DNA from 4 places in the Micromonospora sp. CNZ280 genome. Region 1 is predicted to be linked to each of the others. Evidence: riboswitches for the same ligand, from Rfam matches in the RefSeq annotation. Region 1 holds a riboswitch; each other region holds the start of a gene.
The links. A riboswitch is a leader RNA that binds a small molecule or an ion and turns the genes downstream of it on or off. The one in region 1 is predicted to bind cyclic di-AMP.

Region 1 (7,042 bases):
GCTGGCCCGACGCCGCGCCTCGTCCGCCGCGGAGCCGACCAGGTCGCCGGCCCCGTCGGCCAGCCCGGAGCCGCCCCGCCGGGCCGACCGGGCGGTGTCGCGGACGCTGTCCCCGGCGGAGCCGACCGCCGAGACGAGCTGCTGCCAGGCCTGGTCAGCGATCCGCTCGGGCTTGTTGCGGCGGTCCAGCAGGTTGGTTCCGAACATCGTGGTTACCTCCTCGGGGTGCCGAAGTCGGCCGGCCACTTCGGACTCCGGCGTCCGTCCGGCGCGTAACGGTTCGCCTCCACCGCCAGTGCCCCGACCGTGGCCGGCGCAAACCCCGCGGGCGGCCGCGCCGATCCTGGACGCGACGGGCCGGTGCCGGCGGTCACGCCAGCCGGGGGTCGGTGGTCAGCGCAGCACCACCAGCGCCGCCGGGCCGCGGGCGAAGTCGTCGTCGTCATCGTCGTCGTCATCGCCGCCACCACCGAACCCGCAGGCCAGTACGAGGGCGAGCAGCGCGCCGACGCCGGCCAGCGCGGCAAGTCTCCTGAGCATCGATCGTTCCCTCCGTCGCAGTCGGCAACCTCCCCGCCGATGCTAGGCGCGGCGGGCAACGGTGGAGGCGGTAAGCGCGGGGGCGCGCCCGGGACGGTGGAGTTCGGCGGGGGTGGTGCCGGCCCGTTACCCTGGGACGGCGACGCGTGGGCGTCCGCTGATCGTTAGGGAAATAGAATACGAAAAGTCCGGATAAGGGCGATTTGGCATGCCCGGATCCGCGAATTGCTCATCCCGAGGGGTGGCGACCGAGGCCATGAGAGGAATACTCTCGGTCGCGGCCCGCGTACTGATGAGGCGCCCGTCGGACGGGCGAGTGGAGGTGCTCGCGTGAGCCTGTCGATCGTGAAGTCGGTTCTGTCCGGTGGTGTCATCGAGATCGCCCCGCGGGGCGAGATCGACGTCGACACCGCGTACGAGGTGCGCGAGGCGATCGCCGAGGTGCTGGCCAAGGGCCGCCCGACCCGCATCGAGCTCAACCTGCGCCTGGTCACCTTCATCGACTCGGTCGGCATCAGCGCCATGGTCGCCGGGTTCCAGACCGCCGAGGTCAGCGGCGTCAAGCTGGTCGTCACCGAGCCCAGCCGGTTCGTGCACCGCCAGCTCTGGGTCACCGGACTGCTCGGCCTCTTCGGCGCCCCCGAGCCCTACTACGCCGGCGCCCCCGCTCCGGAGGTCCTTCCCGGCGCCTGACCACGGGCCGACCCGACGGGCTGCGCCCAGCGTCCGGGGGTCAAGCCGGTGACGCTCACCCACCCGGGCCGGTCGCCGCGTCGAGGCCGGAGAGGTCGATGTCGGTCACCTCGGTGACCGCGCGGATCGCCGTGACCGACGCGTATCCCTCGGCCAGCAGCGCCAGGTCGGTGCCGGGCTGCACCGACTGCCCCGGCTCCTCCAGCGAGGTCCGCACGTAGCCGTGGCCGGACTCGGCCACCGTTGCCAGGCGGGCCAGCGGTGGGCGACGATCGTCCGACCAGTGACGGTGGGGAGACGGTGTGCTCAAGCGGGATTCCTTCAGTTACACCGTCCAGGCCCGCTGCCCGGTGGACCGGGCGGCGGCGCTGCTCGCGGATCCGGCCCGGCAGGCGGAGCTGCATCCGTTGATCGTCCGGGTCCGGCGGCTGCGGACCCGCCCCGGCGCCCTGGCCAGCTACGCGATCACCGACCGGCTGGCCGCCGGGCCGCTGCGGTTTCCGGTCACCTACCGGGCGGACGTCCTGGTCGTCGGCACCGACGAGATCGTCACGGTGGCGCGGCAGAGGCCCGCCACCACGGTGCGCAACCGCACCCGGCTGAGGGCCGAGCCGGACGGGGTCCGGATCGACGTGGAGATCACGCTGACCGCGCCGGCGCCGCTGTTCGGCTACGCCTTCCGGCAGGCCCGCTCGGCCCACCTCGGGCTGGCCGCCCGGCTCGGCGCGGTGCTCGACCGCGGCCCGGCCGACCCGCCGGCTCCCGCCTGAGCGTCCCGGAGCCCCGGCCGACCGGCGGACACCCGTCGTGAGCCGGGGCTCGGCGGTCCGCTGCCGGGGCCCGGCGCTGCGCGGACTCGGCGGCCCGCCGCCGTGGGCGGGTGCCGCGCCAGTTTCAGTGGACCGCCGTCGTTTGCCCGGCGCCGTGGGCTCAGCGGACCGCCGTGGTCGGGCGCCGAGCGGGCGTGCGGGTTGCCCGCCCCAGCCGGCCCCACGGCTTGTACGTGGAGAGCACGGTCGCCACGATCAGCAGGGTGGTGGAGACCGACGGGGCGACCACCAGGTCGATCCGGTCCCGGACCGGGAACGCCGCGCCGGCCTCCCCGGCGTGCCGCAGCGTCGGGGTGAGCAGGAACAGCACCAGCCCGGTCATCACCGTGGTGAGCAGGAACTTGACCAGCACCCAGCGGTGCCGCAGCAGGCCCCACGGGGTGAGCAGGGCGCTCGCCACGCCGACCAGCCAGACGGCCACGCTCAGCGGGGCGAAGAGCACGGTGCCGACCAGCGCGGAGATCGGGTAGACGGCCGCCGGGTCGGCGCCGCGCAGCACGGCGACGCCGAGCGCGAGCAGGACCAGGTCGACGCCGAGCCAGCCGAGCGAGGTGACCAGGTGCAGGGTGAGCAGGGCCTTGCGGGCGGGAGGCGGGAGTCGGCTCATACCTGACGATGCTGCCGTCGTACCGGGCGCGGGTCGTCGGGCCGGTGACGACACCCGGCCTACGTCCGGGGGCGTAGCGCCGGGCGTGGCGGCCCGCCCGTCCGGCGTACCCGGTGACCCGCCGCCGTGGACGGGTCACCGGGGCCGGGGGTCAGTACACCGACAGGTGCACGTGGTTGGTGTGGTCGCTGGACGGGTCGCCGCCCGCCCCGCTGTACGACTTCCACCCGCTGCTGGGCAGCCAGATCTGCCGGTACCAGATCACGTAGAGCACGGCGAGCCGGTCGGCGTTCTTGATGAAGAACGCGGCCAGGTTGTTGCCGTACGTCTTGTCCCCGCCGGTGGCGTCCCCGCCGAAGCCGTTCTTCTGCGCCGCGAAGTCGCAGGCCCGGCCCTTCGGGTGCTCACCCGAACCGCCCGAGCGGTAGCAGGAGACGTACCGGGTGAAGCCGGCCGCCTTGGCCTGGTTCAGCGCGTGCAGGGTGCGCGGGGTGATGCAGCCGTTGGCCGGCGTCGGGTCGTTGACGCTGCACGACTCGGCCGGCCAGGAGCCGTCGGCGTTGCGCGGGGCCGGCTTGGCCGTCGCGGTGGACGTGCCCCGGTTGGAGGTGTCGCCGGAGGCCTTCGCGTTGGCCACGGTCAGCGCCCGCTCGGCCTGCTCCTTGCGCTTGGCCATCAGGGTGACCTGCTTGCGCTGCTCGCGGATCTCGCCGTCCAGGGCGAGCTTGGTCCGGTTCGCCTCGTCGCGGGTCTCCTGGAGGTTGCGCAGCGCCCGGTCCTCGTTGGCGGCGACCGCGTCGAGCGCTGCGGCGCGGTCCATGAAGCCCTCCGGCGAGCTGCTGTTGAGCAGCGCCGAGGCCGCCCCGAGCCGCCCGGCGCGGTACGCCACGCCGGCGATCTCGCCGACCTTGCTGCTGCGCTCGGCCAGCTCGCGCTCGGTGGCTTGGAGCTGGACGCCCAACTCCTTCTGCCGCTTGACCGACTTGTCCAGCGCCGCCTTGGCGTCCAGGTAGCCCTTGCTGGCCGCCTCCAGCTGGGCCCGCAGGGCGGGCGTGCCGCCCTCCTCGTCCTGACCGGGCGCGGCGGCGAGCAGGCCGGCGGTGGGCGCGGCGGCGCTGGCCGGTGTGGTGACCGGCGCGATGGCGACGCCGACTGCGAGAGTGGTGACGATCAGTGCCGCCATCCGGGCGGCGGTACGTCGTACGGGTGCCACTACTGGCATGCGTGTGTCCTTCCGTCAGCCGCCGACCGGGTTAGCTGACGGGTTCGGGACGGAAGATCCCTACCGCTGACGCGGATGCACCCCAGGTACATGGTTCCCCGGCTCGCCTCGTCGGGCGATTAGGCGGCGGCCACCGCCGGCACCGGTGCGTGCCGCCTGGCGGAGGCCGGAACCGAGCCTACCGGTGCCACTGTGACCCGTGCAGCGAATGTGACTGACGGTGTCTGTGTGGTCACTGGAAAGTCCGGCATAAGCGCACAATACACACCCAGATTTAAGGTTGTGCTCATTACCACTCAACCGACCCGCAGACCCCAGGCGCCGCTCCCGGCTCGATCTGCAACGTCGCGTGCTCGATCCGGAAGTCCTCGTGCAGGGCGGTGCGCGCGGCCGCGAGCACCCGGCCGACGTCCGCGCCGGGTGCCATGGTCAGGTGCGCCGAGGCCACCTCCATGCCCGAGGTGAGCGTCCAGACGTGCAGGTCGTGTACGCCGGCCACGCCGGGCACCGCGGCCAGCCGGTCGTGCACCGCGGTGACCTGGAGGTGCTCCGGGGCGGCCTGCACCAGGATGCGCAGCGCGGCCCGCCCGAGCCGCCAGGTGCGGGGCAGGATGAACAGGCCGATGCCGACCGCCACCAGCGGGTCCGCCCACCACCAGTCGGTGACCGCGATCAACAGCGCCGCCCCGATCACGCCGAGCGAACCGAGCAGGTCACCGAGCACCTCCAGGTACGCCCCGCGCACGTTGATGCTCTCCCGGGCGCCGGAGCGCAGCAGCGCGAACGCGGCCACGTTGGCGAGCAGGCCGAGGACGGCCACCACCAGCATCGGGCCGGCCAGCACCTCGGGCGGGTCGCCGAACCGGCGTACCGCCTCGACCACCACGTAGACCGCGACGCCGGAGAGCAGCACGGCGTTGGCCAGCGCGGCCAGCACCTCCAGCCGGTAGAGCCCGAAGGTGCGCTGCGGGTCGCCGCTCGCCCGCCGGGTGGCGGCGATCGCGGCGAGGGCCATCCCGATGCCGAGCACGTCGGTGAACATGTGCCCGGCGTCGGAGAGCAGGGCCAGCGAGCCGGTCCGGAAAGCGGCCACCGCCTCCACCACCATCAGCGCGGTGAGCAGGCCGAAAGCGGCCCAGAGCCGGCTCCGGTGGTGGTGGGCCGCGTTCACCGCCGACCCGTGGTGGTGGTCATGACCTGCGCCCACGCGAACACCCTCCGCCGCCCGTCCGGACCCGGTCAAATATATGCTCACATCGCTATGTATGCAACTGTCGGGGCGACCGTCACCGGCCCGGGATCCCGGGTCAGGCGGTCGGGTCGATGGTGGTCAGCCGCTGGGTGGCCCGGGAGAGCGCCACGTACAGGGTGCGTACGCCGGAGCCCGGGTCGGCGCGGATCTCGCTCGGCCCGACCAGCACCACCCCGTCGTACTCCATGCCCTTGGCCTCCAGGCTGGTCACCACCTGGAGCCGGGGCGTGCCCAGCCCGCCCAGCCAGCCGGCGACCTCGGCCCGGCGCGGCACCGGCGTGATCACGCCGACCGTCCCCTCCACCCCGGCGAGCAGCGCGGAGGCCGCCTCCACCACGGCGGTCTCCAGCTCCGCGGCCGGCACCACCAGCTCGACCGGGTCGACCCCGGTGGAGCGGACCGCGGTGGGCAGCGGCAGATCGGGATAGAGCCGGCGGATCTCGGCCGCCGCCACCGCGAAGATCTCCGCCGAGTTGCGGTAGTTGGTGGTGAGCGTGAACCGGTGCCGCTTGCGCCGGCCCAGCGCCTGGTCCCGGGCCCGGGTCAGCTCCTCCGGGTCGCCGGTCCACGCCGTCTGCGCCGGATCGCCGACCACCGTCCAGGACGCCAGCCGACCCCGCCGGCCGATCATGCGCCACTGCATCGGCGAGACGTCCTGCGACTCGTCGACCACCACATGGGCGTACTCCCGGTAATCCTCCGGGCGCTGCCGGGCCGCCTCGCGGGTGGCCCGCTGCCGGTCGGCGAAGGTGCTCAGCTCACGGATCCCGCCGGCCAGCTGGAACGGGTCCCGCTTCGGCCGGGCCGGGCGCACCGGCTTGCCCAGCAGCGCGTCCAGCTCGTCCAGCAGCGCGACGTCGGCGATGGTCAGCCCCTCGCTGTCCAGCGTCCGGTACGCGGCCGTGAGCAGCCGGATCTCCCGGCCGGAGAGGATGCCGCCGGCGTACCGGCGCAGCCGCTGCGGGTCGGCCAGCCAGCCGAGCACGTGCCGCGGGTGCAGCCGGGGCCACCAGGCCTTGAGGAACTCCCGGAACTCCGGGCGGTCGGCCAGCTCGTCCTCGAAGGCGCGCTGCTCCGGCAGCCGGCCGATGTTCAGCCGGCGGGCCTGCGCCCAGAGCGCGGCGAAGACGCCGTCGAAGCCGGCCCGGCGCACCTCGTTGCGGCGGGCGCCCCGGGGCAGCGCGCGGTCCCGGATCGCGTCCAACTCGGCCCGCTCCAGCCGGAGCAGCTCGCCCCGGTAGAGCAGCCGCAGCTCGGCCGGTTCGTCCGGCACCGCGTCCCGGACCGCCCGCTCCAGCACCCGGCGCATCCGTAGCGAGCCCTTCACCGCCGCCACCTCCGGCGGGTCGGTGCGGGTGGCGGTCATCCCGGGGAAGAGACTGCCCAGCGAGCGCAGGGTGGCGGTGTCCTCGCCCAGCGACGGCAGCACCGAGGCGATGTACTCGACGAAGACCGTGGACGGGCCGACCACCAGGATCCCGCCGCCGGCGTACCGGCTGCGGTCGGAGTAGAGCAGGTACGCGGCGCGATGCAGGGCCACCGCCGTCTTCCCGGTGCCCGGGCCGCCGGACACGATCGTCACGCCGGAGCCGGGGGAGCGGATCGCCTCGTCCTGCTCCCGCTGGATGGTGGCGACGATGTCGCGCATGCCCCGGCCGGTGGCCTTGGAGAGGGTGGCGAGCAGCGCCCCGTCGCCGACCACCGCCATGTCGGCCGGCGCGGCGGCCGGATCGAGCAGGTCGTCCTCGATCCGGGTGACCCGCTCGCCGGACGACTGGATCATTCGACGGCGGACCACGTTCAACGGCTGCGCCGGGGTGGCCCGGTAGAAGGCGGCGGCGGCCGGGGCCCGCCAGTCGACCACCAGGATGGCGGCGTTCTCGTCCCGGATGCCCAGC
Region 2 (7,042 bases), 1.6 Mb from region 1:
AGAGCAGGGATCGGGCACGTACCGGGCACGGCCAGCTTAAGAGCGGTAGCAACGAACGAGGCCCCAGCCAGGAAACCTGCCCTGTGCTGGGGCCTCACGTTGGAGCGGGTGACGGGAATCGAACCCGCACTGTCAGCTTGGGAAGCTGATGTTCTGCCATTGAACTACACCCGCAAGCGGCACCACTGTACCTGAGTCACCACGCCGGTGCATCCAGGTACCCCCTCCGCCGGGCCCGCTCCGGCCCGTACCGGCCCGGCCGGGAAGATCCACACAGCATCCGGGAAGTAGTGGCCTCCCACACCGCGCGAAGCCACTACCTCCGGGATGTCGCGCGGATCTTGCCAAGCACGACCCGCCGGCCGAGGGGCCAGCCACTGCCAGGAAAGAGTTTCAGTCCGGCAACATATGGGCGTTCTCAAATCTGTCGATCGGTTGTAACGTCTGGCCCACGTTCTCAGCCACGGCGTGACATACCCCCTGTCGCGCCGCCAGAAAGAGGTGGGCCCATGGGACTTCGTCCCGACCTGCTGACCCGGCGCGCCGCCGGTGTCGCGTCGACGACCCTCGCGCTGCTGCTCAGCACCGCCGCGGTGGGTGTCGTACCGGCCGCTTCGGCCTTCTCCGCCGCACCCGGTGAGGCGTGCGTCGAGCCGGCCGACGTCCACGCCGACGCCCGGATCAAGGCGGGCGGCGCGGCCAGGCACGAACCCAACGAGCTGACTCTCGCGGAGACCCGCGAGCGGGAGGCCGACCTGGCCGCCGCGCTGCGCGAGCGGGCGCGCTTCCGCGCCGGCGCCGGGGCGAGCACCCTCGCCGCCACCGTGACGATCCCGGTCGTGGTGCACGTGATCCAGGAGAACAGCACCCGGGCCGGCGGCAACATCCCGGACTCGATGATCACCTCGCAGATCAACGTGCTGAACCAGTCCTACAGCGGCGCGACCGGCGGCGCGGCCACCGCGTTCAGCTTCCAGCTACAGAAGATCAACCGGGTGACCAACCCGGCGTGGTACCCGATCGTGCAGGGCTCGTCGGCGGAGCGGTCGATGAAGTCCTCGCTGCGGGAGGGCGGCAAGAACACCCTCAACGTCTACCTCGGGGAGCTGAGCGACAACCTGCTCGGCTGGGCGACCTTCCCGCAGCGGAAGCTGAGCAGCATGGACGGCGTGGTCGTGCTGAGCGAGTCGCTGCCGGGCGGCACCGCCGCCAACTACAACCAGGGCGACACCGGCACGCACGAGGTCGGCCACTGGCTGAACCTCTACCACACCTTCCAGGGCGGCTGCTCGGGTCAGGGTGACGGCGTCAGCGACACCCCGGCCGAGGCCTCGCCGGCCTTCCAGTGCCCGACCGGGCGGGACACCTGCACCGCCCCGGGCGTGGACCCGATCACCAACTTCATGGACTACACCTACGACTCGTGCATGTACCAGTTCACCGCCGGCCAGGCCAGCCGCATGCTGACCGCGTGGAACGCGTACCGCGCGGCCTGATCTGACGTACGCCCATCGGTGCCGGCTCCGCACAACGGAGCCGGCACCGATGTCTGCGCGACCTCAGGCGGCCTCGCGACGGGCGTCGTGGTGGCGCAGCCGCGACGCGGGCTCGGCGGTCGGGGAGTCGGCGGCCGAGCCCGGATCGAGCCAGACCTGAACGGCGGGCCGGCCGTGGCCGTTGCCGGGGCCACCCGCGGCGCCCGCGTCGCGGCGGGTCAGCATCGCCACGTCGACGGTGAACTCGAACAGCCGCCAGTCGACGTGTGGGGCGGCCCGGTGGCTGCGGGCCAGCCGGGCGACCCGGACCGGATCGGTGACCGGGCGGGCGTGCCCGGCGACGTAGGCCTCGTCGTCGCTCTCCTCCGGCGGGAAGGAGTGCAGCGCGTAGCGCCCGTCGCGTTCCAGGTCGCGCCGTTTCGGCGAGTCGACCACGAAGCAGAACAGCCCCTCGTCGGTGATTACCGGGGAGACCGGGTGCACCCGGGGCCCGCCGTCGGCGCGGACCGTGGCCAGGTAGCCGAAGCCCGGCCCGTACTGCTGCATGAGAAGGCGGATCCCGTCGGCGAGTCGGGGCTCGTCAGCGGCGAATTCGGACCAGGAAGCCATGTGGACAGTCTATCGAACAGGTGTACGAAGACCTAGTCCGACACGCAGGCCACCCGGGCCGCTTCGCTATGGTGTTCCGATGCTGCTCTCCGACCGCGACCTGGTCTCCGAGATCAAGGCGGGCGCCCTGGCGCTGGAGCCGTTCGAGCCCACCCTGGTGCAGCCGTCCAGCATCGACGTACGCCTGGACAAGCTGTTCCGGGTCTTCAACAACCACCTCTACACGCACATCGACCCGGCGCAGCAGCAGGACGAGTTGACCTCGGTGGTCGAGGTGCCCGACGGCGAGCCGTTCGTGCTGCACCCGGGCGAGTTCGTGCTCGCCTCGACGCTCGAGGTGATCTCGCTCGGCGACCAGCTCGCCGGGCGGCTGGAGGGCAAGTCGAGCCTCGGTCGGCTCGGCCTGCTGACCCACTCCACCGCCGGCTTCATCGACCCCGGCTTCTCCGGCCACGTGACGCTGGAGCTCTCCAACGTGGCGAACCTGCCGATCACCCTCTGGCCGGGCATGAAGATCGGTCAGCTCTGCATCTTCCGGCTCTCGTCGCCGGCCGAGCATCCGTACGGCTCGGCCGTCTACGGCTCCCGCTACCAGGGGCAGCGCGGCCCGACGCCGAGCCGCTCCTGGCAGCAGTGGCGCACCTGGCCGACCCGCTGACGCGGGCAGGAGAAAGGCCCGCTCCGACGCCGGAGCGGGCCTTTCCGTGGTACCCGGTCAGCCCGGCCGGCCGTAGCTGTGGATCGGGCCGTCGTCGACCTTCTTCATCTTGACCGGCACCCCGGCGCGGGAGGCGTGCACCACCCAGCCGCCGCCGACGTACATGCCGACGTGGTGCAGATCGGAGTAGTAGAAGACCAGGTCACCCGGGCGCAGCTCGCCCCGGCTGACCGTCCTGGTGACCCCGCGCTGCTGCGCGGCGTTGTGCGGCAGCGAGACCCCGGCCTTGGCCCAGGCGGCCAGCATCAGCCCGGAGCAGTCGTACGAGTTCGGGCCCTCGGCGCCCCAGACGTACGGCTTGCCGATCTGGGCGCAGGCGAACTTGACCGCCACCCCGGCCGCGCCGCCCGGGTAGCTGGCCGGGCAGGGGGCGGGACGCAGCGGCCCGCCGCCGCCGTTGCCGTACACCTTGATCCGCAGCTTCTGCAGCCGGTCGATCTCGGCGTTGATCTGCTTCTTCTTGGCCGCCAGCTGCGCCTCGGCCTGGGCGAGCTGGGCGACCATCTCGTCCAGTGGCGCCTTCTTGGCGGCCAGTTGGTCGCGCAGGTCGGCGACCTGCCGCACGTCCTGCTGTTGGCGGTCGGCGAACCGGTCGAGCATCTCGAGCTGCCCGACCACCTCGCCCGGCGAGCGGCTGCCCAGCAGGGCGTTGATGGTGAGCACGTTCTCGCCCTTGTAGGCGCGGACGGCCAGCGCGCTGACCTTCTCCATCGCCGCGTCGACCTGGGCTTGGAGGGGTTTGATCTGGGCGGCCAGGGCGTCGGCCTGCTTCCGCTTGGCGGCCAGGTCCTGGCGGGTGGCGTTGTGCCGTTCGATGATCGGTTCGAGCTTGTTCCAGTCCTCGTCGATCTGGCGCTCGATCTCGGCGACGGTGGGTTCGGCGTGGGCCGCCGTGGCGCCGCCGGTCAGGATGACGGCGAAGCCGGCCAGGGCGGCGAGTGCGGTGGTGAAGCGGGACCAGCGTGAACGCGGCGCAGCCGTCGCCGGGCCGGCGTACGCCGACCGTGCCGACGGTGGCCGCGGGGCATGGTGTGCCACCGGGCTCCGTACTCCTTCTTCCCAGACCGCCTACCGGGTTAGCTGACGGGTTCGGGCGGGAAGGGGACGCCCTACCGCAGTGGCTGCGGATTCACCCCGGGTTACCTGGTTCCCCGGTTCGCTCGCGAGCGATTCGGCGGTGTCGGACCGTTACCGCCCGGGTTGGACGGACCTGTTGCCGGGCCGACGAATGACCAGAGTAGAGACGGTCGTTATCAATCCGCAACCCGTGTCGCCGTGACACTCCGTACGCCGTGCGGGATCGACGGCCCTCGGCGGGACGCGTCGAAGGTTTTCTTCCTCATGGGTTGATATATGGAAAGGTATTGACGACAGGCCGGGCCCGGGGTGAAGGTGGCCGCATCGTCCACCCGTCTGACCAGGGGGTCCGATGCAGTTGTCCACAAGGTCCACGAGATCCACGAGATCGAGGAGCAGGCGCACCCTGCTCGCCGCCGCCGCGGCGCTCGCCCTGGCGGTCACCCCGTTCACCGCCGGTCCGGCCGCCGCCGAGCCCCTCGACCGGCAACAGCAGTACGCCGCCGCGGCCGCCGAGTTCGGCGTGCCGGAGAGCGTCCTGCTCGCCGTGTCCTACCTCGAATCGCGCTGGGACACCCATCCCGGCAACCCGAGCACCAGTGGCGGCTACGGTCCGATGCACCTCACCGACGCCGCCCACGTCACCGCGCAACCCGCCGGTGGCCACATCGACGAGGGCGAGGACCCGCGCGGTGACGAGGCGCGGTCGCTGACCGTCGCCGCGCCCACCGCCGCCCCGTCGGCACCGGCCGCTCTCGGCGACGCAGCGCTGCAGACCCTCCAGGCGGCCGCCGCGCTCACCGGCGCCAGCGAGGAGGCACTCCGGTCCGACCCGACCGCGAACATCCGCGGCGGGGCGGCGCTGCTCGCAGCGTACCAGCGGGAACTGGGTGGCCCGGTCGGCGCGGCCAGCGACCCGGCGGCCTGGTACGGCGCGGTGGCCCGCTACTCCGGCGCCGGCGCCGAGGACACCGCGGCCGCCTTCGCCGACGAGGTGTACGGGCAGCTCCGCGAGGGCGCGAGCCGGACGACCGACGACGGGCACCGGGTGACCCTGCCGGCCCGCCAGGTCAACCCGGACACCTCGACGCTGCACCAGCTCGGCCTGCGGCGCGGCGAGCGGCCCGACGGGCTGGAGTGCCCGGTCGGCCTCGGCTGCGAGTGGATCCCGGCCCCGTACGAGAAGTACGGCCCGGGCGCCGGCGACTACGGCAACCACGACCTGGGCAACCGGCCCGCCCAGCAGAAGATCGAGTACATCGTCATCCACGACACCGAGGGCTACTTCTGGCCCAGCGTCGGCCTCGTGCAGCGGGCCAACTACGTGGGCTGGCACTACACGCTGCGCTCGGTGGACGGCCACATCGCCCAGCACATCAAGGCCAAGGACGTCGGCTGGCACGCCGGCAACTGGTACGTCAACGCCAAGTCCATCGGCCTGGAGCACGAGGGCTTCGCCGGCCACGGCACCTGGTACACCGAGGCGATGTACCGCACCTCGGCCAAGCTGGTCCGGCACCTGGCACTGCGGTTCAACATCCCGCTCGACCGGCACCACATCATCGGGCACGACAACGTCCCGGGCACCGTGCCGTCGACCGTCGCCGGGATGCACTGGGACCCGGGGCCGTACTGGGACTGGTCGCACTACTTCGACCTGCTCAAGGCGCCGTTCCGGACCACCGGCACGGCCCACACCGGGCTGGTGACCATCGACCCGGAGTTCGCCGACAACCAGCCGGCGTTCACCGGCTGCTCGCGGCAGCCCCCGGGGGTGCCGAACCCGCCGCCGCCGGTCACCGACCCCTGCCCGCTGCGCGGCTCGTCAGCGGTGCTGCTGCGCAGCGCGCCGAGCCACGACGCGCCGCTCGCCGTGGACCTCGGCGAGCACCCGGACGGATCGCCGGGCACCATGTACGTCCCGGACCACAGCGCCCGGGCGTCGGCCGGCCAGACGTACGCCGTGGCCGAGGTGCGCGGTGACTGGACGGCGATCTGGTACCTCGGCCAGAAGGCCTGGTTCCACAACCCGGCGTCGGCGCGTACCGCGAAGTGGGCGACCGGCTTCGTGGTGACGCCGAAGCCCGGCAGGGCCACCATCCCGGTCTACGGGCGGGGCTACCCCGAGCGGGACGCCTACCCGACCGGGGTGCCCTACCAGGCGATCACGCCGCTGCAGTACACGCTCGCCGCCGGCCAGCGGTACGCGGTGGGCGGTGTCCTGCCGAGCGAGTACTACCGGGCCGTCACCTTCGACGGGTCGTCCCCGGGCGACTGGACCGTGATCCGCGGCGACCTGCGCTACGTGCAGGTCCAGTTCGGTCACCGGATCGGCTACGTGAACCTGGACGACGTGCTGATCCTGCCGTCCCCGGTCGGCGCTCCGCAGTGAGCCGCCCGGCCTGAGACGGGGTTCGTCGCCGAGCCCTGAAACACCGAGGGCCCCCGGTCGGTCGACCGGGGGCCCTCGTGCGGTACGGCGAACGGATCAGCCGGGTCGGCGGAACCCGGCGACCGGCATGGTGTTGATGCTGGAGACGTTGACCGGCTTGCCGGCCCGCGCCGCGTGCACCATCTTGTCGTTGCCGAGGTAGAGCCCGACGTGGTGCAGGTCGCTGAAGAAGAAGACCAGGTCACCCGGGCGGGCGTCGGAGCGCGAGATGGCCTTGCCCTCGTTCCACTGCGCCCCGGTGAAGTGGGTCAGGTAGACCCCGGCCGCCTTGTAGGCGTACTGGGTCAGGCCGGAGCAGTCGAACGAGTTCGGGCCGGTGGCGCCCCAGACGTACGGGTCGCCGACCTGGGCGCAGGCGGTTTTGATCGCGATCCGGGCCTTCTCGCTGACCACCCCGTTGATGGTCGGGCACTTCTCGGTCTTGACGGTGGTCACCGGCAGCATCTTCTCGAGCCGCTTGACCTCGGCCTCGATGTGCTTCTTCTTCGCCGCCAGTTCGTTCTGCTGTTTGACCTGGTCCGCGATCAGCGTGTCGAGCTGCTGCTTCTGGTCGTCGTACTTCTTGCGGACCGCGAGCACACCCTCGATCTGCTTGCGCTCCTGCGCGGCCAGCCGGTCGAGGAGGGTGAGCTGCTCGGTGAGCGTGCTCGGCTTGGCACTGACCAGCAGGGCCGCGACGTCCTGGGACGG
Region 3 (7,042 bases), 2.1 Mb from region 1:
GGTGACGCCCACCTCGTCGGCGACGTCACGCAGCCGGGCGGTGGGGTTGCGGGCGATGGCGAGCAGCACGTGCCCGTGGTTGGTGAGGAACGTCCAGTTCCGGTTGCTCCCGTTCTCGCCACTCGTCGTCGCCATGCCCGCCATCGTATGGCCCGCCGCGCCGATCCACCGGCACGCCCTCAGCGGCCAGCCGGCCGCCCGGACGGCTCGCGGCCCGCGCGCAAGCGTTCTGGAATACATGAAATGCATATCACGCATACCTTGACGTATCTTGCCCAGAGTGTGACCGTGGTGGCAGCCCGCGTCCGACGTCGGCCGGGATTGCCCAGGTCACGTACGTCGAGGGACGAGGTGAGGGGATGAGCCGTCCCGGTTCGCCCGGCGCCCAGCCGGGTCCGCCACGGGAGTCGACGGGGCCGGCGGTCGCGCCGACCACCCCGGCGCAGGCGCTGGCCGAGTTGTCCGCCGGCAACCGGAGATTCGTCACCGGCATCCCGCGCCATCCCAATCAGGACGCCGGCCACCGCGCCGCGGTCGCCGACGGGCAGCACCCGTTCGCGGTGATCGTGGGCTGCTCCGACTCCCGGTTGGCCGCTGAGATCATCTTCGACCGGGGCCTCGGCGACCTCTTCGTGGTCCGGACCGCCGGGCACACCACCGGTCCCGAGGTGCTCGGTAGCGTCGAGTACGCGGTGAGCGTCCTCGGCACGCCACTGGTGGTCGTGCTCGGTCACGACTCGTGCGGCGCGGTGCAGGCGGCAAAGACGGCGGTGGAGACGGACGCGTTCCCGGCGGGTCACCTGCGGGCGGTGGTGGACGCCATGATGCCCAGCCTGCGCCGGGCCGGGGCCGCGGGGGTGACCGACGTGGACGGGATCGTCGACATCCACATCGCGCACACCGTCGAGGCGATGCTGGGCAGTTCGGCCGTGCTGGCCGGCGAGGTGGCCGCCGGGCGCTGCGCGGTGGTCGGGATGTCGTACCGGCTGGCCGCCGGTGAGGTGCGGACGGTGACCGCCGCCGGCGACCTGCCCGACCACGCGGCGGATACGACCCCGGCCGTCGCCTGACCGCACCCCTGCCGCCGAAGACGCTGCGAGGGCCGTCCCACCGGGAACGGCCCTCGCGTCGCGCGGTCTCAGGATGTCGCTACAGCAGTGAGACGTGCACGTGGTCGGTGTGGTTCGACGGCCCGCTGTAGGACTTCCAGCCGGTCGCCGGGAACCAGATCTGCCGGTTCCAGATCACGTAGTAGACGCCCAGCCGGTCCGCGTTCCGGATCAGGAACGCGGCGAGGTTGTTGCCGTACATCCGGGTGTCCTTGTTGTGCCAGGGGGAGAAGCCGCTCTTCTGCAGCGACCAGTCGCAGGCCCGGCCCTTCGGGTGCTCCCAGGGGCCACCGGGGCGGTAGCAGCCGACGAACCGGTTGAAGCCGGCCCGCTTGACCTCCTTGTACATGTGCAACGTCCGGGGCGTGATGCAGCCGGAGGTGGTCGGGTCGTTCTCGCTGCACGACTCGGCCTTCCAGTCGCCGTCGGCGGTACGTCCCGGGGCGATCCGGGCGACCGGCGAGGTGGCCGACACCAGGCCGCCGGTGAAGCCCAGCCCGCCGACCAGCGCCAGCGCCTTCTCGGCGTCGCGCTTGTTCTTGGCCATCAGGTTGGTCTGCTTCTGCTGCTCGCGGATCTCGGCTTCGAGCGCCAGCTTCGCCTGCTCGGCGCGGGTCTTCACCTCGTTGATCTCGGCGAGCTTCTTGGCGTTGACCATGTTGAGCTCGTCCAGGGCGGTGGCCCGCTTGACGAACGTGTCGGGGTTGTTGGCCTCCAGCAGCATGGCCACGGCGCCGATGCGTCCCGTCCGGTACGACTGGGTGGCGAGCTGGGTGACCTGCGGGGCGAGCGCGGTCAGCTCGGCCTGGGCCCGGTCGACCTCCAGCGCGAGTTCCAGCTGGCGCTTCTTGGACTTCTCCAGCCGGGACTTCGCCTGCGAGTAGTTCCGGTTGGTCGACTCGATCACATCGGTGATCAGCTTCGAGTCGCCGTCCTCGTGTCCCGAGGGCTTGGGTGCGGCCGACGCCGGGAGGGGCCCGGCAAGGACGGCCAAGGCGGCGAGCACGGCCACCACAGGTGTCAACCAGCGGCGTAGGGGTGCCGTCACAGTGTTCCCTTCCGTCGACCGCCGACCGGGTTAGCTGACGGGTTCGGGGCGGAAGTGGCCCCTACCGCTGTCGCGGACTCACCCCACGTACCTGGGTCCCCGGCTCGCCTGGCGGCGATTGGGCGGCGGCACCGCAGGCGCCGCTGCGCGCCTTCGGCGGTGACCGGCAGCGAGGTTACCCGAGAGTCCACCGGTGGATCTACGTCCCGAAGCCGACTAAATGCGTTATTTCGTAGCGGCGGAGGGTGACCAGTGACGCGTTTATCAAGCTCGCCGGCCTGGACGGTCACGCTACGGAGTCTCACCATGTGGCGTCCGTGCTCCTGTCCGGATCGGGCCACCCGCTGGAGATGGCGGGGGACGTGTGTCCGGCGCGCGGCGCGGTGAGCGCCCGCAGCGCCTCGGCCCGGTCGGTGACCGGCCGGGAACCTTCCGGGGTACGCGACGGCTCGGCGCCGTCGCCGTCATCGGCGCCATCGTCGGTACGCGTGGTGGCGCGGCCGGCCGTGGTCACCAGCGCGGCGAGCGCCGTGGTCAGCGGTACGGCGGCGATCAGCCCGAGCGTGGCGACCGCGCTGCGGACGATCTCCTGGGCGAGGAACTCGCTGGTCAGGAGCTGGGTCACCGACCGGGAGTCCGCGGTGAGCAGGAGCAGCAGCGGCAGCGACGCGCCCGCGTACGCCAGCACGATGGTGTTCACCGTCGAGGCGATGTGCGCCCGGCCGACCCGGGTCGCCGCGCGGTAGAGCTGGAGCCGGGACAGCCCCGGGTTGGCGTGCGCCAGTTCGGTGACCGTGGCGGCCTGGGTCACCGTGACGTCGTCGAGCACGCCGAGCGAGCCGATGATGATCCCGGCCAGCAGCAGCCCGTGCAGGTCGACGTCGGCCTGGAACATCGACAGCGTGGTGGCGTCCTCGGAGCCGTACCCGGTGAGGTGGGTGGCGGCGGTGGCGAGGGTGCCCAGGACCCCGGTGAGCACCAGGCTGCCGAGCGTGCCGAGCACCGCCACCGAGGTCTGCGCGGTCACCCCGTGGGTCAGGTACAGCACCACGAACATGATGAGCGCGGCGCCGACGATCGCGACCAGCAACGGCGACCCGCCCGCGCTGATCCCGGGCAGCACGAAGGCGAGCAGGATGGCGAAGCTCGCCGCCAGGCCCGCCAGCGCGGCCAGCCCGCGCCACCGGCCGAACGCCACGATGGCGGCGGCGAAGAGGACGACCAGCCAGACCAGCGGCTTGCCGCGCTGGTGCTCGGCGATGTTGTAGCTGCTCGCCGTCGGGTCCGCCGGGTCGGTCAGCTCGACCAGGATGATCTCGTCGCCCACGGCGACGGTCGGAGCGCCCGGGCCGGTCGGCACCGGCGTCTGCACCTCCTGGCCGGCGTCCGGGCCGTCGGCCACCTTGACGGTGACCGTGCCGCACGGCCCCGCCGTCCCGCCCCCCTCCGGGGCCTCCGGCGTCGGCGGGCAGGCCTCGGTCACCACCCGGCTGACGGTGCCGTGGTAGCGGGGCGGATCGGTGCCCTGGTCGACCCCGGGGGTGTCGCGGGGCCAGAGCAGCAGGGCGGCGATCACGGTGACCACGACGAGCGGGACCACCGTCGCGACGAGGATCCGCCGCACCCCGGGCGGGGCGGACGGAGCGGGACGGTTGTGGTCGGCGCCCATTGAGTGTCTCCCAACGAATCCGGGGCGTGGTACGTGTCGGCGGGCCGGTCGGTTCAGTGCCGCCGTCGGGCCGGCCGGAATCGTGGGTGGGATCGCCTGAGGGTGGCGACGCCACCACGTACCGTCGGCCCGGCGGCCGGCCGGCCGCGTGCGATCGGCGGCGCCGGCGCCCGGCGGCGGGTCGGACGGTGCGAGATCCGAAGGGCCATCGTGCCGAATCGTAGCCATCCCGGCATCCGGACGCTGGTCGCGCGGGGTGGTGTCGGGCACCGGACCCGGCGGTTTGCCCCGTGCCGGCGGCGCCGGTCGGGGATGTTGGGGGCATGGCCGAGCAGACCCCGCCCCGCCCGGACGACGCGCCCCGCGCCGGCCACGGCGGGCATGACGAGCACGACAAGCACGCCGGGCACGACAAGCACGCCGGGCACGACAAGCACGCCGGGCACGACCCGGAGATGTTCCGCCGCCGGTTCTGGGTCTGCCTGCTGCTCACCCTGCCGGTGGTGGCGACCAGCCACATGGTGATGGACTGGTTGGGCTACTCGCTGGAGTTCCCGGGCCGGTCCTGGGTGGGGCCGGTGCTCGGATCGGTGGTCTTCTGGTGGGGCGGCTGGCCGTTCCTGGTCGGCGCCGTGCGTGAGGTGCGCGACCGGGCGCCGGGGATGATGCTGCTGGTCGCCATGGCGATCACGGTGGCCTACGCCGCCTCGCTCGCCACCAGCCTGGGCGCCTTCGACCTGGACTTCTGGTGGGAGCTGGCCGCCCTGGTCACCATCATGCTGCTCGGGCACTGGCAGGAGATGAAGGCCATCGGGCAGGCCCGGGGCGCCCTCGCAGCGCTGGCCGCCCTGCTGCCCGACGACGCCGAGCGGGTCGCCGGGGACGGCCGGCTGGAGCGGGTTCCGGTGGCCGAGTTGCGGGTCGGCGACGTGGCGCTGGTCCGGCCCGGCGGCCGGGTACCGGCGGACGGCCGGGTGGTGGACGGCGCCGCCGAGCTGGACGAGTCGATGATCACGGGGGAGTCCCGGCCGGTGCCCCGCTCGGTCGGCGACCGGGTGGTGGCCGGCACGGTGGCCACCGACTCGGCGGTCCGGGTGCGCGTCGAGGCGCTCGGCGAGGAGACCACGCTCGCCGGCATCCAGCGCATGGTCGCCCAGGCCCAGCAGTCCAGCGGGCGGGCCCAGGTGCTGGCCGACCGGTTCGCAGCCGGGCTGTTCTACGTCGCCACCGCCACCGCCGTGGTCACGGTGCTGGCGTGGACCGCGCTCGGCGACGCCGACCAGGCGGTGGTCCGGACCGTCACGGTGCTGGTGATCGCCTGCCCGCACGCGCTCGGCCTGGCCATCCCGCTGGTGATCGCGCTCTCCACCGGGCTGGCCGCGAGCTCCGGCATCCTGGTCAAGAACCGGCTCGCGCTGGAGCGGATGCGCACCGTCGACGCGGTGCTGTTCGACAAGACCGGCACGCTCACCCGGGGCGAACACGTGGTCACCGACCGGGCGGCGGCGGCCGGCTCCGACGCCGACGACCTGCTGCGGATCGCCGCCGGGGTGGAGTCCGACAGCGAGCACCCGCTGGCCCGGGCGATCGTCGCCGCGGCCGGACCGGGCGGCGGCCCGGCCCCGGCCACCGGGTTCCGCTCCCTGCCGGGCCGCGGCGTCCAGGCCACCGTCGCCGGGCGGGAGTACGCCGTGGGCGGTCCGGCACTGCTGCGCGAGCTGGGCGTACGGCTGCCGGAGGAGCTGGCGGCGGCGACCGACCGGTGGTCGGCCCGGGGCGCGGCGGTGCTGTACCTGGTGCGGCTGCCGGACACCGCGCTCGGCGCCTTCGCCCTCACCGACGAGGTGCGTCCCGAGGCGCGGGAGGCGATCGCCGAGCTGCGCGCCCAGGGCGTGCGGACCATCGCCATGATCACCGGGGACGCCCGGCCGGTCGCCGAGGCGGTCGCCGCCGACCTCGGCTTCACTCCCGGCGTCGACGAGGTCTTCGCCGAGGTGCTGCCGGCCGACAAGGACGGCAAGGTGACCGAGTTGCAGCGGCGCGGGCTGACCGTGGCGATGGTCGGTGACGGGGTGAACGACGCCCCGGCGCTGGCCCGGGCCGACGTCGGGATCGCGATCGGCGCGGGCACCGACGTGGCGATCGAGTCGGCCGGGGTGGTGCTCGCCTCGTCCGATCCGCGCGGGGTGACCGGCGTGATCCGGCTCTCCCGCGCGTCGTACCGAAAGATGCTGCAGAACCTGGCCTGGGCGGCCGGCTACAACGTGGTCGCGCTGCCGCTCGCCGCCGGGGTGCTGGCCTGGGCGGGGCTGGCATTGAGCCCGGCGCTCGCCGCGGTGCTGATGTCCGCCTCCACCATCGTGGTGGCGCTCAACGCCCAACTGCTGCGCCGGGTACGGCTCGGCCCGACGGGGCCGGTCGGCACCGGAAGCGAACCGGCCGGTGCCGCCGCGGCGGACTAGCGTGGTAGCCGCGCGGACGACGGCGGTGTCGCTCGGGCGGTGGGCCCGGCTCCTGCTGTTCGTGACGCTCTTCGGGCTGGCCGCCATGCACACCCTCGGCCACGACACGCACGCCGACCACGGCTCTGGTGCCGCCGGCCACGGCTCAGCACGGTCGCGATGCTGCGCAGATAGGCGACGCCGACGCCCGGGCCCGCGCGCTGTTCCGGTGGCCGGACCCGGGCGCCGGCCGGCCGGCGGCGGGCGGGTCAGCCTCGCCTGATCAGGCGGCCGGCCGGTGGGTCAGCCGCGCTTCATGAGGCGGCCGACGGCGGCCATCATCTCGGTGGCCATCTCGTCGGCGCGGCCCTCGGCGGCGCCCTCGTGCATGCAGTGCCGGGCGTGCCCGTCGAGCAGGCCGAGGGCGACCTTGTCCAGGGCCGCCTGGATGGCGGAGATCTGGGTGAGCACGTCGATGCAGTAGCGGTCGTCGTCGACCATCTTCTCGATGCCGCGCACCTGCCCCTCGACGCGGCGGAGCCGCGCGAGGAGCTGGTCCTTGCTGGCGGTGTAGCCCCGGACGGGCGTGGGTGAGGTCATGGGCACAAGGATAGCGTACCCCTGGGGGGTATGGTACGGTCCCTGTTGTCCGAGTACCCCCACCGGGTACCGGTAACAGAGAGACGGCACCAGTCTGCCTCCGTCTTACCCCCCAGGGGTATATGGTGGAGGTGGCGAGAGGAGAACTCCGATGGTCACCACGACGTACCAGGTG
Region 4 (7,042 bases), on a different contig from region 1:
TGGCCAGGAAGGACAGCATGGTCTCGTACCGCGCCTTGTGGCCGTCGTTGAGCGCCGTGTAGTCGGCCTCGTCGTAGAGGTGCGCGGCGTCGACGTCGGCCGGCACGTCCTTCATCACCCGGTGCGGGATGTCGAAGTAGCGGGCGAGCTCCAGGGTGCGCGAGTCGTGCGCGAACAGGTAGCCGGGCGTGCCGGAGACCAGCGCGGTGATGGTGCCGTGGATCCGGGTGCCGAAGGCGAACTCGAACCCGGAGAGGTAGTCCATCCAGGTCCACGGGTCGAGGAACATCCGCACCTTGTCCTCGACGAACAGCGGGTGCGAGGTGTGGATCGGGATCGGCGCGGTCTTGCCCCGGTCCTCCGGCGCGTCGCCGTAGAGCAGAGTGCCCAGGGTCTTCAGGTCCTGGGGCAGGTAGCGCAGGTTGGGGTAGCGCTCGTGGTGCGCGGCGATGATCTTCGCCATCGACTTGACGTACGGGGAGATGGTCAGCGCCACCCGGTCGTCCCGGTCGAGGGCAGCCTTCTTCTTCTCCACCCGCAGGCTGTCGCCGTGCAGGAACATCGACGGGCAGCCGATCACGTCGACCGCGGAGAAGCCCAGGGTGCGCAGGTAGCCCTCGGTGATCTCGCCCCGTACGCCGATGCTGTGCGACCGGTCGAGCACCGCCCGGACGAACCGGGTCACCACGTCGTCGATCGGCCGCAGGTACTCCCGGTCGCCCTTGACGTCGGTCTGGACGCCGACGCCGAGCACCACCACCGGGATCTTCAGCCGCTCGACGAACTTGGTCATGGTGACGAGCCGGTGCGCGTAGCTGCGCCGGAAGGCGTTCGCGAGCGGGATGACGAACACGTCGTACCGCTCGTTGACCAGATCCGCCTCGCGCAGGTCGATCTTGAACCCGTTCGAGGTGATCTCGGCGTCGCGGGTCTTGAGCAGCTTGTGCGCTGCGTGGCTGAAGACGAGGTTGCCGTTGTTCTCGCCGATCCAGTTGCCCTCGAACGCCTCCTCGGCTGAGTAGACGTCGAACGGGCCCTTCTTGGCCCGCATCAGGATCCGCTGGTGCATCTCGCCGCTCCGCCTCTCGTCCGCCCTCGGGAGCGTTCCGGGCGGACACCGCGTCACCGCTCGACTCCGGCCGGCCACCGGGGCCGGGCGGCTCGCACCCTGAGGGTTCGGGGAATATTAGGCCACCGGCCGCCCCGTGCACAGACGCCCGTCACCGCCGTGCCCCAGCCCCGCCGGCCGGTCGGCGCCGCCGGGTAGGGTGCCCGGGCGGGCGCTCCGCCCCCGGCGCCACCCCGGTGCTCCGGCCGCGGGTCGCCCACGCCGCCGCCGAGAAGGAGACGTACGTGCTGGTCACCCCGCCGACGGCCGGGGGTCGGGTATGACCGCCGCCGCCCCCACCGCGCCGTCCGCCAACCGGCTGCCGTCGCTGACCGGGCTGCGCTGGATCGCCGCGCTGCTGGTGTTCGGCTTCCACGCCGGCACCATGCGGATCATCGCCGAGCCCGACCACCAGGCCGTGGTGAACTGGTTCTTCACCCTGGGCCTGTCCGGCGTGCAGTTCTTCTTCATCCTGAGTGGCTTCGTGCTGGTCTGGTCGGCCCGGCCGGGCGACTCCCGGCGAGCCTTCTGGCGGCGCCGGTTCGCCAAGATCTATCCCAACCACCTGCTGCTCTGGGCGCTGGTGCTGCTGGTCGGGCTCTGGTTCGCCGACCCGGTCAACGTCGGCGCCGCGCTGGGCAACCTCTTCCTCGTGCAGGCCTGGGACCCTCGACCCGGCTACTTCTACAGCGTCAACACCGTGAGCTGGTCGCTGTCCTGCGAGTTCTTCTTCTACTTCTGCCTGCCGCTGGTGCTGCCGTTGGTGCGCCGGGCCCGGCCGTGGGCACTGTGGGCGGTGGTGGTCGGGGTGCCGCTGCTGATCCTCGCGCTCTGGCCCGGCCAGGCCCTGGTGCCCGAGGCTGACCGCTGGTGGTTCACCCAGGTCTTCCCGCCGGTGCGGTCGCTGGAGTTCTGGATGGGAGTGGCCGCCGCCGAGCTGATGCGTCGCGGCCGGTGGCGGGGGCCGGGTCTGCCGCTGGCCAGCCTGATCTTCGCGGTCACCTGGGTGGTCGCCGCCCAGTGGGTCCGGGCCGAGCTGTGGGCGGCGCTGCTGTCGGTGGCGTACATCCTGGTCATCACCGCGGCGGCGGACGCCGACGTGCGGGGCCGGCGCTCGCCGTGGCGCTCCCGGCCGATGGTCTGGCTCGGTGAGGTCTCGTTCGCCTTCTACCTGGTGCACGTCTTCGTGATGATCACCGTGCTCCGGCTCACCGGGGACTGGGGGACCGGCTTCACCGGCTGGTGGGGGGTGGCCGTGGTGCTCGGCTTCCTGCTGCTGAACCTGGGGCTGGCCGCGCTGCTGCACCGGTACGTCGAGACGCCGATGATGCGCCGGCTCGCGCCGCGCCGTCCGAAGCGGATGGTCGATGACGCGGCGGCGGTCGCGGATGCGGTGCCGGCCCCGGCCGGCCCGGCGGTCCCGCAGGTTGCCGTGCCGGGCCCGCGCACGCCCGACCGGCCATCGGCGTACGTCGACTCGCGCTGAGCCGTCCACCCTGGTCGGTGCCGTCGGCGCGGCGGAGCCGCGACACGCCCGGCGGCGGTGCGGGGGGACGGACCGGGCGGTAGCGTGGTCGTCGTGCTTCCGGTCGCGCTCGCCTGTCCGCTGTGGTGGGTGGCGCGCTGGGCCGCCCGGCTGACGGCCGGTCTCGCCGTCGCGGTCGCGATCGCCCTCGGCGCACCCGGCGCGATCGCCGCCCCGGCCGCGCCGGAGCCGGCGGTGTGCCCCGCCGCGGCCGACCACGCCGACGCGCTCGCCGGGTCCGCGCCGACGGCCGTCGTCGACGAGCAGCCCGCCGCGCCGGCTGCTGCGGTCGCCGAGCCGGCACCGGCCGACGCCTCGCCAGCACCCCGCGCCGCCGCACCGGTGCCGGCCGGGTCGGTCCCGGCCGCCCGGGCCCCGCGCGCCCCGCCGCGCGTCTGATCCGTCCGCGGGGCCGACGCCCCGCCCGCGATCCGTATCCCCGCACCCGTCCGGCGTCAGCGTGTCCGCACGACGCCCGGCGCGGCTCCCGCTTCCGCATCCGCTTCCCCCGTGAGGTGCCGACCTTGGAGACCGTCCTCTACCACCAGTTCCTGATCGACGTTCCGCGGGCCGCCGCCATCTGGTCCGGCCTGCTGGTGCTGGCGCTGACCGTGCTCACCGTGCTGGTCGCCCGCCCCGAGCGCGCGACCGACGAGGAGCCCGCCCCGGCGGGCGCCGAGCCGGCCGAACCCGACCTCGCCGACCTGCGCCGGTACGCCGGGGAGGTGGCCGTCGCCGCGACCCGCGCGGCGCAGACCGCCCGCCGCCGGCGCGCCGACTGGCTCGCCGCGCAGGCGGAGGTGGAACGCGCCTGGCAGGCGTACGACGAGGCGGAGACCGCCGCCCGCCGGTTCGTCGGGGCCGCCGCCCTGCCCGTCCCGCGCACCCCGCGCACACCGGCCGAGTACGCCGCCCGGGAGCGGTGGCTGCACCACGCGGCGATGGCCGCCCACTGGCGGGGGGAGCTGTCCGCCCGGCAGCTGTCCGACGTGTTCTGCCACCGGGCCGGCTGGGACTCCCGACGGCACCCGGTGGAGCAGGAGATCGTGCTCGCCCGTGCGGTACGCGAGCAGCGCCGGGCCGGTTACCGGCTGACCGCGGAGCGGGAGCGGTCGGCGTGGCGGGACGCCGAGCTGGCCGCCGAGGCGGCGCGCGCCCTGGCCGCCGAGGCGTACGCCGCCGCGGCCCGGCTCCGGCCGGGCCGGCTGCCCGCGCCGCGCGTCGAGGCGGTGCCGGCCCGTCAGGCCGCCCCGGCCCGCTGGCGCCCGGCCCGGGTTGGTTGATCGGGAAATATTCCGGTGACGCCGGTCACAGGCGACGGGAAATCGGTCATCGGGTGCGGACCGGCCAAGGTGCGCCGACAATTCCGTGACGGCGTCGCACCCTTGTCCGGTTGTCGCCCGGTAACGTTGTGCGAGAGGCCTGTCCTATCGAGTCACGCCAGTGCGTAACTGACCGCAAAATCGTCGGGCCGAGACAGGTTTAAGCAGGTGGGACGGGGTTGGCAGGCTTCCGACTGACCAGTAGTGTCGGCCCGTCCGGTGCGGTAACCGATCGCAAGAGGCGACGCCGCGCCGACCCGCCTAATCGTGATCATACGTACCGGGGAACCAATGCACCTCTGGGGTGAATCCGCGGGCTGCGGCTCGTGGTAGGGCGTACTTCCCGCCCGAATCCGTCAGCTAACCCGGTCGGCGGTGTCGGAAGGAGTTCCATCCTCGTGCAGCACGATCCCACCCTTCGGTTGTTCCCCGGCCTCCACGGCCCCGCGGTGCCCGTACTGCTCGCCCCGGTCGCGAGCTGACCTACCGGCATCCGCCCCGCCCGGCATCCGGGCGCTTTCCTGAGCGGCCCACCAACCCGCGGACCAGGGGTCCGCGTGGTCGAGCCGGCCTGCCCGCCGGCACCGCCGGTGCGCCGCTCGCCCCCCGAGTCCCCGTGGAGGAACCGTGAAGCACCACGTCAAGCGTCAGTTGCAGCGCATCGCCACCCAGCGCCCCTACCAGGTCGCCGCCGCCTCCGCCGCGGCCCTGGTGCTCGCCACCGGCGCCGGCGCGCTCGCCGCCGGCACCGACGAAACCCCGACGTCGGCCCCGGCCCAGGCCACGGTGGCCGAGCTGCGTGACGCGCCCGCCGTCGCCTCGCGCGGCGAGGCCCGGACGGGCACCACCCCGTCCAGCGCCGCGCCGTCCAGCGCCGCCCCCTCGGCCCCCGCCTCGTCGGCCGCGCCGAACCCGGACCTGACCCGCAAGGCGGCGCCGAAGCCGCCGTCGCGCAAGATCCTCGACTACGACTACCAGGCTCAGACGACCTTCTACAACTGCGGCCCGGCGGCCGTGCGGAACGCGCTCAGCGCCGCCGGCATCGCCCGCACCCAGGACGTCCTCGGCGCCCAGCTGGGCACCACCGAGATGGGCACCAACTCCGCCAACGACACCACCCGCGTGCTCAACGCCGTGGTGAAGGGCGACCCGTACCGGACCCGGATGATCTCGGGCGGGGCCGCCACCCCGGCTCAGATGGACCAGCTCCAGGCCGACGTGGTCCGGGCCATCACCGACGAGCGCGGTGTCGTGGTGAACGTCGCCGGCAGCGCCACCGACACCGACGGCGGCTGGCACTCCTTCCCCGGTGGGCACTACATCGCCGTGATCGGTTACGACGACGACGGCCGGCTGGTGAAGATCGCCGACTCGGCGAACCCGGCGACCGCGTCGTACTGGATGACCACCATCGACCTGGCGAACTGGGCGGCGACCCGCGGCTACTCCGCCTGACCGCCGCCTCCGCGTCGCCGAATCCGGGCGCCGGCTCCCCACCTGGGAGTCGGCGCCCGACGCGTGGTGGCGGACGGCCGACTCTCGCCCCGGCCGTCCGACCGGTGGCACACTGCGCCCTATGGTCGACGAATCGGGTACCCGGGACGGCCGGCGGGCGCTCCTGCTGCTGCTGCACGGCATGGGCGCCACCGGCGAGGTGTGGCTGCCCTGGGCGCCGCTGCTGGAGCGCCGGTGGGCCGGCCGCTGGCTGGCCCCGGACCTCGCCGGGCACGGCTGGTCCCCGCCGCTGCCGCGGTACTCCTTCGCCGGGCTGGCCAGGCAGGTCGCCGGTGGGCTCAAGCCGGCTGACCGGCTCGTCGTGCTGGGGCACTCCCTCGGCGGCGTGGTGGGGCTGGCGCTGGCCGCGCGTACCGCGGGGCTGACGGTGGACGCGGTGGTCGGGCTCGGCATCAAGGCGGTCTGGTCACCGGCCGAACTGGACCGGGCCGCGGAGTTGGCCGCCCGCCCGGTCACCTGGTTCGCGACCCGCGACGAGGCGGCCCGCCGCTACCTGAAGGTGGCCGGGCTGACCGGACTGTTCGCCCCCGACCATCCCGTCGTCGAGGCCGGACTGCGGCAGGTCGACGGCCGCTGGCGGCTGGCGATGGACCCGGCCGCGTTCGCGGTGGGGGAGCCGCGCCTGCCGGCCCTGCTGGCGGCGACCGACGCGCCGGTGGTGCTGGCCCGGGGCGAGCGTGACCCGATGGTCTCCGACGAGCAACTCAAGGAGCTCGGGGTGCCGGTGGTGACGCTGCCCGGTCTCGGGCACAACGCGCACGTCGAGGACCCGGAGGCGGTGCTCGCCCTGGTCGACCCGTACCGCTGATCCCCGCCGCCGCGGTCGCCGGCCGGGATGAGGGTGTTGTGCCGCGCCGCCCGGATCCCTCGGGATAACATGCCCGTACGTCCCGGAGTGCGCCGGGCGTCCTGTTTGTCCGGGTGGCCGTTCCGCACCGATCCCCATCGGGTCACCCGTCGCTGGACCCACCACCCCTCCTGTCCACAGGTGAACGACCTAGCGCCGCGTCCGATCCGGACGCGGTCGCTGTTCGACGGGAGGAAGCCCCATGGCCGGGCTGAACACAGAAGAGATTCCACCGGCGAAGCCGGTCATCGGCGAGGCCGAGATCGAGGCGGCGGTGCGGGTGCTGCGCAGCGGCCGCGTCGTGCAGGGTCCGGAGGTCGCCGCATTCGAGGAGGAGTTCGGCGAGCTGGTCGCGGGCCGGCACTGCGTCGCAGTGAACTCGGGCACGTCCGCCCTGCAGTTGACCCTGATGGCGCTCGGGTTCGGCCCGGGCGACGAGGTGATCGTCCCGTCGTTCTCCTTCGCCGCCAGCGCCAACGCGGTCCGGCTGGTCGGCGCCCGGCCGGTCTTCGTCGACATCGAACCGGCCAGCTTCTGCCTGGACCCGGCGGCGGTCGCCGCGGCGGTCACCCACCGCACGGTGGCGATCCTGCCGGTGCACCTCTACGGGCACCCCGCCGCGATGGACCGGATCATGGGGGTCGCCGACCGGCACGGGCTCGCCGTGGTCGAGGACGCCGCCCAGGCGCACGGCGCCGCCGTGGCCGGACGGCCGGTCGGCGCGT

Region 2: linked by a shared signal. The riboswitch ahead of FHX32_RS09925 (C40 family peptidase) and the one ahead of FHX32_RS02095 (coiled-coil domain-containing protein) in region 1 are both predicted to bind cyclic di-AMP.
Region 3: linked by a shared signal. The riboswitch ahead of FHX32_RS12265 (VldE C-terminal domain-containing protein) and the one ahead of FHX32_RS02095 (coiled-coil domain-containing protein) in region 1 are both predicted to bind cyclic di-AMP.
Region 4: linked by a shared signal. The riboswitch ahead of FHX32_RS30730 (C39 family peptidase) and the one ahead of FHX32_RS02095 (coiled-coil domain-containing protein) in region 1 are both predicted to bind cyclic di-AMP.

The regions. Positions count from the first base shown of each region.
Region 1 is NZ_JAAOYP010000001.1:446,289-453,330, reverse strand. Features, by position in the region: gene FHX32_RS02125 (hypothetical protein) at 1-207, opposite strand, end outside; gene FHX32_RS02120 (hypothetical protein) at 394-540, opposite strand; gene FHX32_RS02115 (STAS domain-containing protein) at 871-1,233, shown strand; gene FHX32_RS02110 (hypothetical protein) at 1,289-1,474, opposite strand; gene FHX32_RS02105 (SRPBCC family protein) at 1,536-2,003, shown strand; gene FHX32_RS02100 (DUF2269 domain-containing protein) at 2,164-2,670, opposite strand; gene FHX32_RS02095 (coiled-coil domain-containing protein) at 2,822-3,883, opposite strand; cyclic di-AMP (ydaO/yuaA leader) riboswitch at 3,897-4,028, opposite strand; gene FHX32_RS02090 (cation diffusion facilitator family transporter) at 4,182-5,099, opposite strand; gene FHX32_RS02085 (AAA family ATPase) at 5,200-7,042, opposite strand, start outside.
Region 2 is NZ_JAAOYP010000001.1:2,087,518-2,094,559, reverse strand. Features, by position in the region: tRNA gene FHX32_RS09945 (tRNA-Gly) at 101-174, opposite strand; gene FHX32_RS09940 (zinc metalloprotease) at 510-1,496, shown strand; gene FHX32_RS09935 (pyridoxamine 5'-phosphate oxidase family protein) at 1,560-2,105, opposite strand; gene dcd (dCTP deaminase) at 2,185-2,763, shown strand; gene FHX32_RS09925 (C40 family peptidase) at 2,821-3,861, opposite strand; cyclic di-AMP (ydaO/yuaA leader) riboswitch at 3,874-4,010, opposite strand; gene FHX32_RS09920 (peptidoglycan recognition protein family protein) at 4,253-6,292, shown strand; gene FHX32_RS09915 (C40 family peptidase) at 6,389-7,042, opposite strand, start outside.
Region 3 is NZ_JAAOYP010000001.1:2,567,806-2,574,847, forward strand. Features, by position in the region: gene FHX32_RS12255 (MarR family winged helix-turn-helix transcriptional regulator) at 1-144, opposite strand, end outside; gene FHX32_RS12260 (carbonic anhydrase) at 360-1,070, shown strand; gene FHX32_RS12265 (VldE C-terminal domain-containing protein) at 1,150-2,157, opposite strand; cyclic di-AMP (ydaO/yuaA leader) riboswitch at 2,162-2,292, opposite strand; gene FHX32_RS12270 (YibE/F family protein) at 2,459-3,826, opposite strand; gene FHX32_RS12275 (copper-translocating P-type ATPase) at 4,150-6,288, shown strand; gene FHX32_RS12280 (metal-sensitive transcriptional regulator) at 6,571-6,867, opposite strand; gene FHX32_RS12285 (heavy-metal-associated domain-containing protein) at 7,019-7,042, shown strand, end outside.
Region 4 is NZ_JAAOYP010000005.1:10,430-17,471, forward strand. Features, by position in the region: gene FHX32_RS30710 (polysaccharide pyruvyl transferase family protein) at 1-1,069, opposite strand, end outside; gene FHX32_RS30715 (acyltransferase family protein) at 1,389-2,594, shown strand; gene FHX32_RS30720 (hypothetical protein) at 2,688-3,032, shown strand; gene FHX32_RS30725 (hypothetical protein) at 3,149-3,916, shown strand; cyclic di-AMP (ydaO/yuaA leader) riboswitch at 4,204-4,345, shown strand; gene FHX32_RS30730 (C39 family peptidase) at 4,583-5,410, shown strand; gene FHX32_RS30735 (alpha/beta fold hydrolase) at 5,532-6,278, shown strand; gene FHX32_RS30740 (DegT/DnrJ/EryC1/StrS aminotransferase family protein) at 6,520-7,042, shown strand, end outside.